Regions from separate parts of the Aquisalimonas sp. 2447 genome, predicted to be linked through region 3. Evidence: predicted binding sites of a transcription regulator. Region 3 holds the regulator's gene; each other region holds the start of a gene.
The links. The regulator sigma-54, encoded in region 3, starts transcription at its own class of promoters, with help from an activator protein. The targets are predictions, from matches to a motif close to TGGCANGNTNCNTGCTT.
Positions count from the first base shown of each region.

Region 1: a site for sigma-54 is predicted at 1,547-1,563, ahead of flgB (flagellar basal body rod protein FlgB). Genes of this name have one in related genera too.
Region 2: a site for sigma-54 is predicted at 1,876-1,892, ahead of KU884_RS18225 (HupE/UreJ family protein). Genes of this name have one in related genera too.

Region 1 is NZ_CP050695.1:2,927,404-2,930,674, reverse strand. Features, by position in the region: gene KU884_RS13880 (chemotaxis protein) at 1-411, shown strand, start outside; gene KU884_RS13875 (protein-glutamate O-methyltransferase CheR) at 519-1,346, shown strand; gene flgB (flagellar basal body rod protein FlgB) at 1,597-2,010, shown strand; gene flgC (flagellar basal body rod protein FlgC) at 2,014-2,442, shown strand; gene KU884_RS13860 (flagellar hook assembly protein FlgD) at 2,454-3,131, shown strand; gene flgE (flagellar hook protein FlgE) at 3,146-3,271, shown strand, end outside.
Region 2 is NZ_CP050695.1:3,838,371-3,841,641, forward strand. Features, by position in the region: gene KU884_RS18210 (urease subunit beta) at 1-10, opposite strand, end outside; gene KU884_RS18215 (urease subunit gamma) at 22-324, opposite strand; gene KU884_RS18220 (urease accessory protein UreD) at 344-1,207, opposite strand; gene KU884_RS18225 (HupE/UreJ family protein) at 1,211-1,789, opposite strand; gene KU884_RS18230 (cytochrome c5 family protein) at 2,097-2,657, opposite strand; tRNA gene KU884_RS18235 (tRNA-Arg) at 2,812-2,888, shown strand.
Region 3 is NZ_CP050695.1:3,091,045-3,094,315, forward strand. Features, by position in the region: gene lptA (lipopolysaccharide transport periplasmic protein LptA) at 1-183, shown strand, start outside; gene lptB (LPS export ABC transporter ATP-binding protein) at 180-905, shown strand; gene KU884_RS14635 (RNA polymerase factor sigma-54) at 1,071-2,654, shown strand; gene hpf (ribosome hibernation-promoting factor, HPF/YfiA family) at 2,707-3,045, shown strand; gene ptsN (PTS IIA-like nitrogen regulatory protein PtsN) at 3,118-3,271, shown strand, end outside.

The DNA of each region.
Region 1 (3,271 bases), 160 kb from region 3:
GACGCCGGCGACTGGCATGTGCTGGTGGTGGATGATTCCAGTGTCGCCCGGCGTCAGATTCGTGACACCCTGAACGAGCTGGGTCTGCAGAGCACCATGGCGAAGGACGGTGAAGAAGCACTGGAAACGCTGCGGGACTGGGCCTCACGACCCGATGAGTCTCCCTGGAACCATCTGCTGATGGTCATTTCCGATCTGGAAATGCCGCGCAAGGATGGTTATACGCTGGCGACGGAAATTCGTCGTGATGATGCTCTCAAGGGCGCTTACATCCTGTTGCACTCCTCACTGAGTGGTACGTTCAACACCGACATGGTCAAGCAGGTGGGTGCCGACGAATTTCTGGCGAAGTTTGCCGCCAACGAGCTGGCGGAGCGGGTTCAGGTGCGCATGGAGCAGGTCAGTGCCTGATGGTGCTTGGTCCTGCAGGCATGGGTCGGGCTACAATCGGCGCAGCCTGTGTCATGCCGGCGTCGCCCGGCCGTGCTTTGCGACCCGCTAGAGAGGGACAACGTTTGGTGGCCTCCCGAGAAATCGTGCCGGAGCATTACCAGGCGTTCCGTGCCTTCCTGGAGCAGTCCTGCGGGATCGTTCTGGGCGACAACAAGCAGTACCTGGTGTCCAGCCGGCTGGGGCACCTGATGGAGCGCGAGGGCATCAAGGATCTGGGCGAGCTGGTCTACCGGGTGCAACAGCCGGGTGGCCAGCGCCTTCGCGGCATGGTCATCGAGGCCATGACCACCAATGAAACCCAGTGGTTCCGGGACACCTACCCCTTCACTATTCTCCAGGACACCCTGCTGCCGGAGTTCGTCAAACGGGGGCAGCAGCAGTTGCGCATCTGGTCGGCGGCGTGCTCCTCGGGGCAGGAAGTCTATTCCTTGAGCATCGCCCTGGAGGAGTACCGGGCGCGCGGGGCGCGTATCGAGGCCGAGATCGTCGGCACCGACATCTCCCCGGCCATGATCGCCCAGGCGAAGGAAGCGAAATACCCCGCGTCCACGATCAACCGTGGGCTCAGCCCCGAACGACGCGACCGTTACTTCCAGCCCAGTGGCGAGAGCTGGGTCGTCCGGCCGGAGATCCGTCGCCGTGGCCAGTTCATGGTCCATAACCTGCTGGACAGCTATGCCAGCCTCGGGCGTTTCGACATCATCTTCTGTCGCAACGTGCTGATCTACTTCTCTGCCACATCCCGCGAGAACATTCTCAACCGCATGATCCAGCAGATGCGGCCGGGTGGCTATCTCATCGTCGGTGCCTCCGAGTCGCTGGCGCGCCATACCGGTGATTTGCAGATGATCCGCAGCCACGGTGGTGTCATCTACAGGCTACGCGAGCGATGATCCGGGCAACGCGCCAGTAGCGGCAAACCACTGCCCGGGCGGCAACCCGTTGCCGCACCTTTGCCGCTCTGCCGGTGCCGGAATTCCGTCACGATCGTGATCGGCAGGCGGCGGTGAACCTTGAATCCAACGCGTCAGCCGCCCCCGGCAATTCGCTCACACCCAGTCCATCCCCGTCGCGGAAGGCGCTTCCGAACCCATGGCACGCCCCTTGCTAGGTTGTCAGGCAACAACAGCAGGAGGCAGACCGATGAGCCTTTCCTTTGACAATGCAGTGGGGGTCCATCCGGCCGCGCTCAAACTCCGGGGTGAGCGTCACCAGATGCTCTCGGAGAACCTGGCCAACGCCGATACGCCGAACTACAAGGCCAGGGACATGGATTTCGCCAGCGCCCTGGAGCAGGCCCGGAACAGCCAGGGCGGCCAGGGCGGCGGGCTGCAGATGGCCTCCACCCATGCCAACCATCTGCCCGGTCAAGCCCAGGGGCCGGGCAGTGCGGATGCGCTCTACCGCGTGCCTCACAGCCCCTCCCTGGATGGCAATACCGTGGAAACACAGGTGGAGCAGGCCAAGTTCGCGGAAAACACGGTGCAGTATCGGGCCTCGCTGGATTTCCTGGGCGGCCGCATCTCGTCCCTGGTGGGCGCCATCCGAGGGGAATAAGCCATGTCCGTATTCAAGGTATTCGACGTTGCCGGCTCGGCCATGAACGCGCAGTCCCTGCGCCTGAACATGACCGCCAGCAACATGGCCAACGCGGAAACCGTTGCCGGCAACCCGGACGAAGCGTACCGCGCCAAGCAGCCTGTCTTTGCCGCCGCCATGCAGGCGGTGCAGGGGGGCAATCCCTCCGAGCGTGCTGCAACCGGCGTTGCCATGCGGGATGTGGTGGAGAGCGACGCGCCGAACAAGCCGCTGCACATGCCGGGGCATCCGGAAGCGGACGAGAACGGCTACGTGTACCGCTCCAACGTCAACACGGTGGAGGAGATGGTGAACATGATCTCCGCTTCCCGCTCGTACCAGAACAACGTCGAGGTCATGAATACCTCGAAGGAACTTGCGCTGCAGACCCTGCAGCTCGGCCAGAACTGAGGGCGAACGCCATGATGGGACTTGATGCGCTGATGGGCGGCAACGACAGCTCGAAGATCGAGCAGCCGGACGATGCCCGGGGGCAGACGGTGGACGAACTCGGCTCGGAGGATTTCCTCCAGCTGATGATCGCGCAATTCCAGAACCAGGACCCCTTCGAGCCCATGGAGAGCGGCGAGATGATGGGGCAGATGGCGCATTTCTCCACTGCCAATGGTGTCTCCGAGCTGCAGGGATCCTTCGAGCGGTTCGCTGACGACATGAACAAGGATCAGGCCTTGCGCGCCGCGTCCCTGGTGGGGCGCAACGTGCTGGTGAACAGCGACACCATGCCCCTGGGTGAGGAGGGGCTCAGCGGTCTTGCGCAGGTGCCGCGGAACACGGAAAGCCTGAACATCACCATTCAGGACAGCGCTGGGCAGACCGTCCACGAGATGGCGCTGGGGCGGCAGAACGAGGGCGAAGTGCCTTTCCACTGGGACGGCCTGGATGACAGCGGCCAGCAGCTGCCTCCGGGGAATTACCGGGTGCGTGCGGAGATCGGGAGCGGTGAGTCCAGCACGGCCGTTGACACCCTGGCTTCCGCACCGGTGAACAGCGTCAGCCTCGAAGGCGACGGGCGCAGTCCGAAGCTGAGTCTGGAAGGCGCCGGTGAGTTCGATCTCGATTCGGTTCGTCACATTCAATAAAAAGGGGTGCAGTCATGTCTTTCAACATTTCGCTCTCGGGACTCAATGCCGCCTCATCCGACCTGGATGTGACCAGCGACAACATCTCCAACAGCGCCACGGTGGGTTTCAAGGGCTCCCGCGCTGAATTCGCCGACGTG
Region 2 (3,271 bases), 750 kb from region 3:
CGGGAATCATGGCGCGCCTCCTCAGCGGATGGGTTCGTGGACGGTGACGAGCTTCACGCCGTCCGGGAAGGTGACTTCCACCTGGACGTCCGGAATCATCTCCGGTACTCCGTCCATGACGTCCTCGCGGGTCAGCACCTCGCCGCCCAGGCTCATCAGGTCGGCAACGCTCTTGCCTTCCCGTGCGCCCTCCATGATGGCCGCGGAGATCATGGCCTTGGCCTCGGGGTAATTCAGCTTTAGGCCCTTGGCCTGGCGCCGCTCGGCGAGCAGGGCGGCGGTGAACAGCAGCAGCTTGTCTTTCTCTCGTGGCGTGAGTTCCATACGACTCCTCCGGAGTGATTCAGGTCTTCCAGATGCGGGGGGGCACGGGTGGTCGGCCCATGACTGGTTCGCGCAGGCACGCCCAGGCCTGTTCCAGGACCCGGCGGATCACCTCGGCACCGGGTCCGAGGCAGCGCAGCAGCACGACGTCGCCGATGCGCGTGACGCCGAGAGACAGACCCGGCGGCACGGTGACCGCCTCGCGCAACGAGGCCTCGAGCCCTTTCGGCGCCGGGGTCGCCACCAGGGCACCGAGGGCCGGGTGCCCGCCGAGACCCCAGGGTCGTGTCAGGAGCGGATCGCCGTGAACAAGGTTGAGCCGTTCGTGAAGCACGCAGGTGCCCTCGCGCTCGATCAACAGATCCTGCAGGCAGTCCCCCTGCTCGAAGTGATCGCCACTGCCCGGGCGGCCCAGGCAGAGGATGTCCCAGGTGCAGAGACGGGCATCGGCACCCAGGTGGAAGCGGTTGTACAGCGCCGTCCTGGACTGCCCGTGGAGAATGGTCTCCATGGGCAAGAACTCCAGGCCTGCGCCAGGTGCCACATCGAACGCCTGCGACTGGTAGGCCGAAGGCCCCGCGCTGCGATAGAACTTGGCGGCAGCCGGGGTGGTCAGGAGCGCGCTGGCGCCCTCGTCCACGGTGACGTCCAAGCGCAGGCGGTCACCGCCCACCACGCCTCCCGGCGGGTGGATGATGTAGCTATGGCAGACCTCGCCCTCCGGGTGAAAACTGCGCTGCACCAGCAACGGACCCTGGTGCCTGCGCCGCGCCAGCACGGTGCGATCGGCCCTGAACTGGTACCCCAGTTGCAGATGGCCGAGCCAGCCTGCATCCGTGTCGGATTCAGCCGCTGCCACCGTCTGCGCCGGAACGGCGACCACCGGTCACGCCACCACTAGCAGGTAGGCAGCGGACGCCACCAGCACACCGCCTGCAAGCCGGTCCGCCGGCCGCAGCAGACCGCGGCGGTTGACGGCGATCGCAAGGGTGGCGCCGGCGACAAGGAGCAGCACGGTGGTCAGGGCGAACCCGCTCATGAAGGCAACCGCGGACAGGCTGGCGGCCATTTCCGCACCGTGGGCGTGCCCGTGGAACACCGCAAACAACCCCGCCAGCCCCGCCGACGCCACCAACGACAGGCGACGGGCACCGAACACCAGCACACCGGTAATCGCCAGAGAGGCAAGGATACCGAACTCCACTGCAGAGACTCCGCCCTGCACCAGGCCGATACCGAAACCGGCCAGCACAGCAACGAGAAAGGAGCCTGCAATAATCGCGGCCTGCCCCAGACTGCCGTGCCTTGCCGCCCAAAACCCGATCCCGGTCATGGCAAGGAGGTGATCCAGCCCCAGGAGCGGGTGCAAGAATCCGGCGCCGAAGCCGCCGTGTCCGTGGCCGGGATGAGCGAACGCAGCGGCTGGCAACGCCAGCAGCAGTAGGGCGAGCGTTGATTGACGCATGATCTGAACTCCTGTTGCCGAATCGCGAGAATCAGGTGTGTGAGGCCACCGGGAGAGCCCGAGCAGCGCGAACCTGCCCAGTGATGGTGCAGAAGCTATGCCAGGGATGAACGTACCGGAGAATCAGTCTGTTACAATGCACTCCCCGGCCCGGCGGGACGCGAGCGCGCACACATGCAGTGCACGCGAAACAGTGAGCGCACCACGACGGTGCAACGAAAGCCACTGAGAGTACTCGCAGCATTCGCGCACAAAAAAACCGCCCGAAGGCGGTTCCTTTGCGTGCGCGAAGGAATTCGGGATTCGGTCAGAACTCTTCTTCGACGTCAGCGAGCTCGTCGTCGTCCAGCTCGACGTCGCTTTCCTCGAGGATGTAGACCACCGCCCGACGCACCTCCTCGTCGCTCAGGCTGGAATCCCCGCCGCGCGCGGGCATGCCGCGGATGCCGTTAATGGCGTTATAGACGAGTTCTTCCAGGCCCTTGTCTTCGTACAGGCTCGCCCAGGCGTCGTTGTCACCGGTCACCGGTGAGTCCATCACGCCGCTGGCGTGACAGGCCATACAGGCAGACTCGTTGACTTCGGAACCGGACATGGCCACCTCTTCGGCGTCATCGTCCGCATCGTCAGCCTCTTCTTCCGCCATCGCCATCGGGTCAGCGTCACCGTTCTCGCGAACCACACCATGGGGCTGCAGCCGCTGTGAGATCCGCTCACGTTCGTGCTCTGCCCGAGCCATGTCGCGCGACGTCTCGAAGGTCGCCGCAAACACGGCCAGACCGGCAATGATGAAGGCGGCTACCGTCAGGAGCACCATCACCCCGCCGAAACTCCTCATGAACGCCTTGTCGTCTTGCTCGCTGCTCACGCTGATCCCCCAACGATACGGTCGATGTTCTGTGCGGGCGGGCCAAAGCCCAGGCCTCGAAGTATATCCGAATCCCCCGGGGCGAAAAAGTTGGATCCGTGGCCACCATGGACGACACGCCCCGGAATCGCTATCCTGTGGAACTTGTCATCAAGCGCCCGTAGCTCAGTTGGATAGAGCGTCGGCCTCCGAAGCCGAAGGTCGCAGGTTCGAATCCTGCCGGGCGCGCCATGCTTTCCTTGATGCAGACTCCACGGGCTTAACTGGCGGCAACACCGTTGCAGTTGCCGGGATTCGAACCTGCGACAATAAACAAGTCAGGTTCGACCGGCCGCCGGCAGGCGGCCAGTGCCGCGGAGCGCAGCGACGCGGACCCGACGGGTGAGGCGCCTTGAGGCGCCGAAACAATCCTGCCGGGCGCGCCATCCTTCCCTCTGTCGATCCGGCCCTCCAGGCGCACCAGTGCGCCGAAGCCGCCAACGCTACCGTGGACCCGATCATGGCCACGCCGCGAGAGCGGAATAACCGCCGCAGGTTTGGTACTCAAGCGGGTTACGAGGCAATATCCACACTCGACTCACTTCCAGGATCAGGGCTTCGGCAGGAAGCGCTGA
Region 3 (3,271 bases):
GAGCGCATCATTCTCCTGGAAGGAGCGCGCCTGGTGCAGGGGCGCAACACCTTCTCCGGCGAACGCATCGAGTACGAGGTCGCCGCCGACGTGGTGCAGGCCCGCGGCGAGCCCGATACCGGCCGCCGCGTGCAGATCACCCTTTTCCCGGACGACGAGGACGAGGAAGGAGACGACCAGTGAGCCTGCTGCGGGCGGAGGAGCTGACCAAGGTCTACCGGCGCAAGACGGTGGTCCACGGCGCGACCATCGACGTGGCCAGCGGCGAGGTCGTCGGGTTGCTCGGACCCAACGGCGCCGGCAAGACCACCTGCTTCTACATGGTGGTGGGGTTGGTCCAGGCCGACGGTGGCCGCATCCTGCTCGACGACAACGACATCACCGACCTGCCCATGCATGTGCGCGCCAGACGCGGCGTGGGGTATCTACCCCAGGAAGCATCCATTTTCCGCAAGCTCACGGTGATGGACAACCTGTTGGCGATCCTGGAGACGCGCCCGGAACTGGACCGCAAGCAGCGTCGCGAGCGCGCCCAGGAACTGCTCGAGGAGTTCAGTGTTGCCCACCTGCACGACCAGACCGGCATCAGTCTCTCCGGGGGTGAGCGCCGCCGGGTGGAAATCGCCCGCGCCCTTGCAGCCAACCCGCGCTTCATCCTGCTGGATGAACCCTTCGCCGGTGTCGACCCCATCTCGGTGCTGGATATCCAGGCCATCATCCGCCACCTGGCGGAGCGGGACATCGGCGTCCTGATTACCGATCACAACGTGCGTGAAACCCTGGGCATCTGTCAGCGCGCCTATATCCTCGCGCAGGGAGAAGTCATTGCCAGGGGCAGTTCCGAAGAGGTCCTTGCCAACCGCAAGGTGCGCGAAGTGTACCTGGGGGAGGAGTTCCGGCTGTAGACGCGACCCGGGTCCCGCTGAGACAACATGCCGTCACGCAAGTATCGCGCCAATGTTCTAACGCGGGCCTGAGTCGGTTACGATGGGAGACATGGATAACACCAGCATTCACCGAATCCGGTCCGAGCAGCTGCCCACGACGGCGGCGGGAGACCCGCGTTGTCGATGAAACAGTCGCTACAACTCAAGCTCGGACAGCAGCTCACCATGACCCCCCAACTGCAGCAGGCCATCAAGCTGCTGCAGCTCTCCACGCTTGAGCTACGCACGGAAATCCAGCAGGCGCTGGACTCCAACCTGATGCTGGAACCCGCCGACGATCTCGACGAGTCCGACGATGCCGAACTCGACAGCAGCGGCAACGCGGACGGCGAAGACAGCCAGAACAACGCCGAAGACGGCGGCGAGCGCACGGAGGCTGCCGAGAACCGGGAGCATGCGGAGTCCACAGAGGCTGCCGCAAGCGAGGCTACCGGCGCGGAGATAACCACCGACAGCGGCGAACCGGAGCTGAGCACGGAAAACCAGCAGAGCGATATCCCCGAAGACCTGCCGCTGGACTCCGACTGGAACGACATCTACGACGGCAGCACCTCGTACAGTGCCGCCGGCAGCGACGATGAACAGCGGGAAACCTGGGAAAACCGTACCGCCGGTGACGGTGGTGGCCTCCACGAGCACCTGTTGTGGCAGGCCCAGCTCTCCCATTTCAGTGATCGCGACATGGCCATTGCCGAGGCCATCATCGACGGCGTCCGCGACGACGGTTATCTCGGCGTCAGCATCGAGGACATCTGCGCCTCGGTGTCTTCGGACGAGCCGGTGGAGGCCGATGAAGTCGAGGCGGTGCGCCACCTGATCCAGCGCTTCGACCCGGTCGGCGTGGCCTCTTTGGACCCCCGCGAGGCGCTACTGGTCCAGCTGGACCAGTTTCCCGACGACACGCCCTGGCTGAACGAAGCACGGCTGCTCGTGGACCGCCACCTGGATCTGCTCGGCAGCCGTCAGGTCAGCCAGCTGACCCGCAAACTGAAGATCAGCGAGGGCGAGCTGGGCGAGGTGCTGGCCCTGGTTCGCTCGCTTGACCCGCGCCCCGGCTCGCAGATCAGTAGCGCACCGGCTGAGTACGTCATCCCCGACGTCTATGTGCGCAAGGAGCGTGGTGCCTGGCGGGTCGAGCTCAACCCCGAAGCCGCCCCCAAGATCCGGGTGAACAGCTACTACGCCGGGCTGGTGAAGCGCGGCGACCAGGGCAGCGACAACTCCACCATGCGCCAGCACCTGCAGGAGGCCCGCTGGTTCATCAAGAGTCTACAGAGCCGCAACGAGACCCTGCTCAAGGTCGCCACCTGCATCGTCAACCACCAGCAGGAGTTCCTGGAGCACGGCGAAGAGTCCATGAAACCTCTGGTGCTGCGGGAGGTGGCCGAAGAGGTGGAAATGCACGAATCCACCATCTCGCGCATCACCACCCAGAAGTACATGTACACCCCGCGGGGCACCTTCGAGTTCAAGTATTTCTTCTCCAGCCATGTGCACACCGTCGACGGTGACGAGTGCTCGGCGACCGCCATCCGTGCGCGCATTCGCCGCCTGATCGGCGACGAGGATCCGCGCAAGCCGCTCAGCGACAGCAAACTTGCGGAGATTCTCAAAAACGAGGGAATCGATGTGGCGCGACGGACCGTAGCCAAGTATCGTGAATCCATGTCCATTGCCTCGTCCAACGACAGGAAACGCATCGCCTGAGCTCCGGGATGCACGATATCCCGGCCCGAGCGGGCGCCATCAAGGAGGCCTTATGCAGATAGACGTCACCGGGCACCACATCGATCTCACCGACGCCCTGCGGGATTACGTGCAAGCGAAGATGGACAAACTGGAACGCCATTTCGACAATGTCGTGGATGTCCACGTCATCCTGACCGTGGAGAAGCTCGTCCAGAAGGCCGAGGCCACCATGAAGCTCAGTGGCGCCAAGCTGTACGCTGACGCCAGCGCCCAGGACATGTACGCTGCCATTGACGGTCTGGTGGAGAAGCTCGACCGCCAGGTGAAGAAGCACAAGGAAAAGGTCACCGATCACCGCCGCAACGAAGGGGCTCAGGCCAAGGCGGCGGGTGAAGGCGACGAGGACTGACACCCTGCGCCGGTGGCCTTTCCGGCCACCGGCGATAACGGACGCCGCAGCCATGACCCTGCGTGGAACAGCATGATCAAGATTGCCGACCTGATCACTCCGGACCGTGTCGCCTGTGACGTCGACGTCACCAGCAAGAAGCGCGGGCTTGAAGTCCTCAGTGACCTCGTTGCCGCCTCCGACCCCGCGCTGTCCGCTCAGACCATTTTCGACAAGCTCATCAACC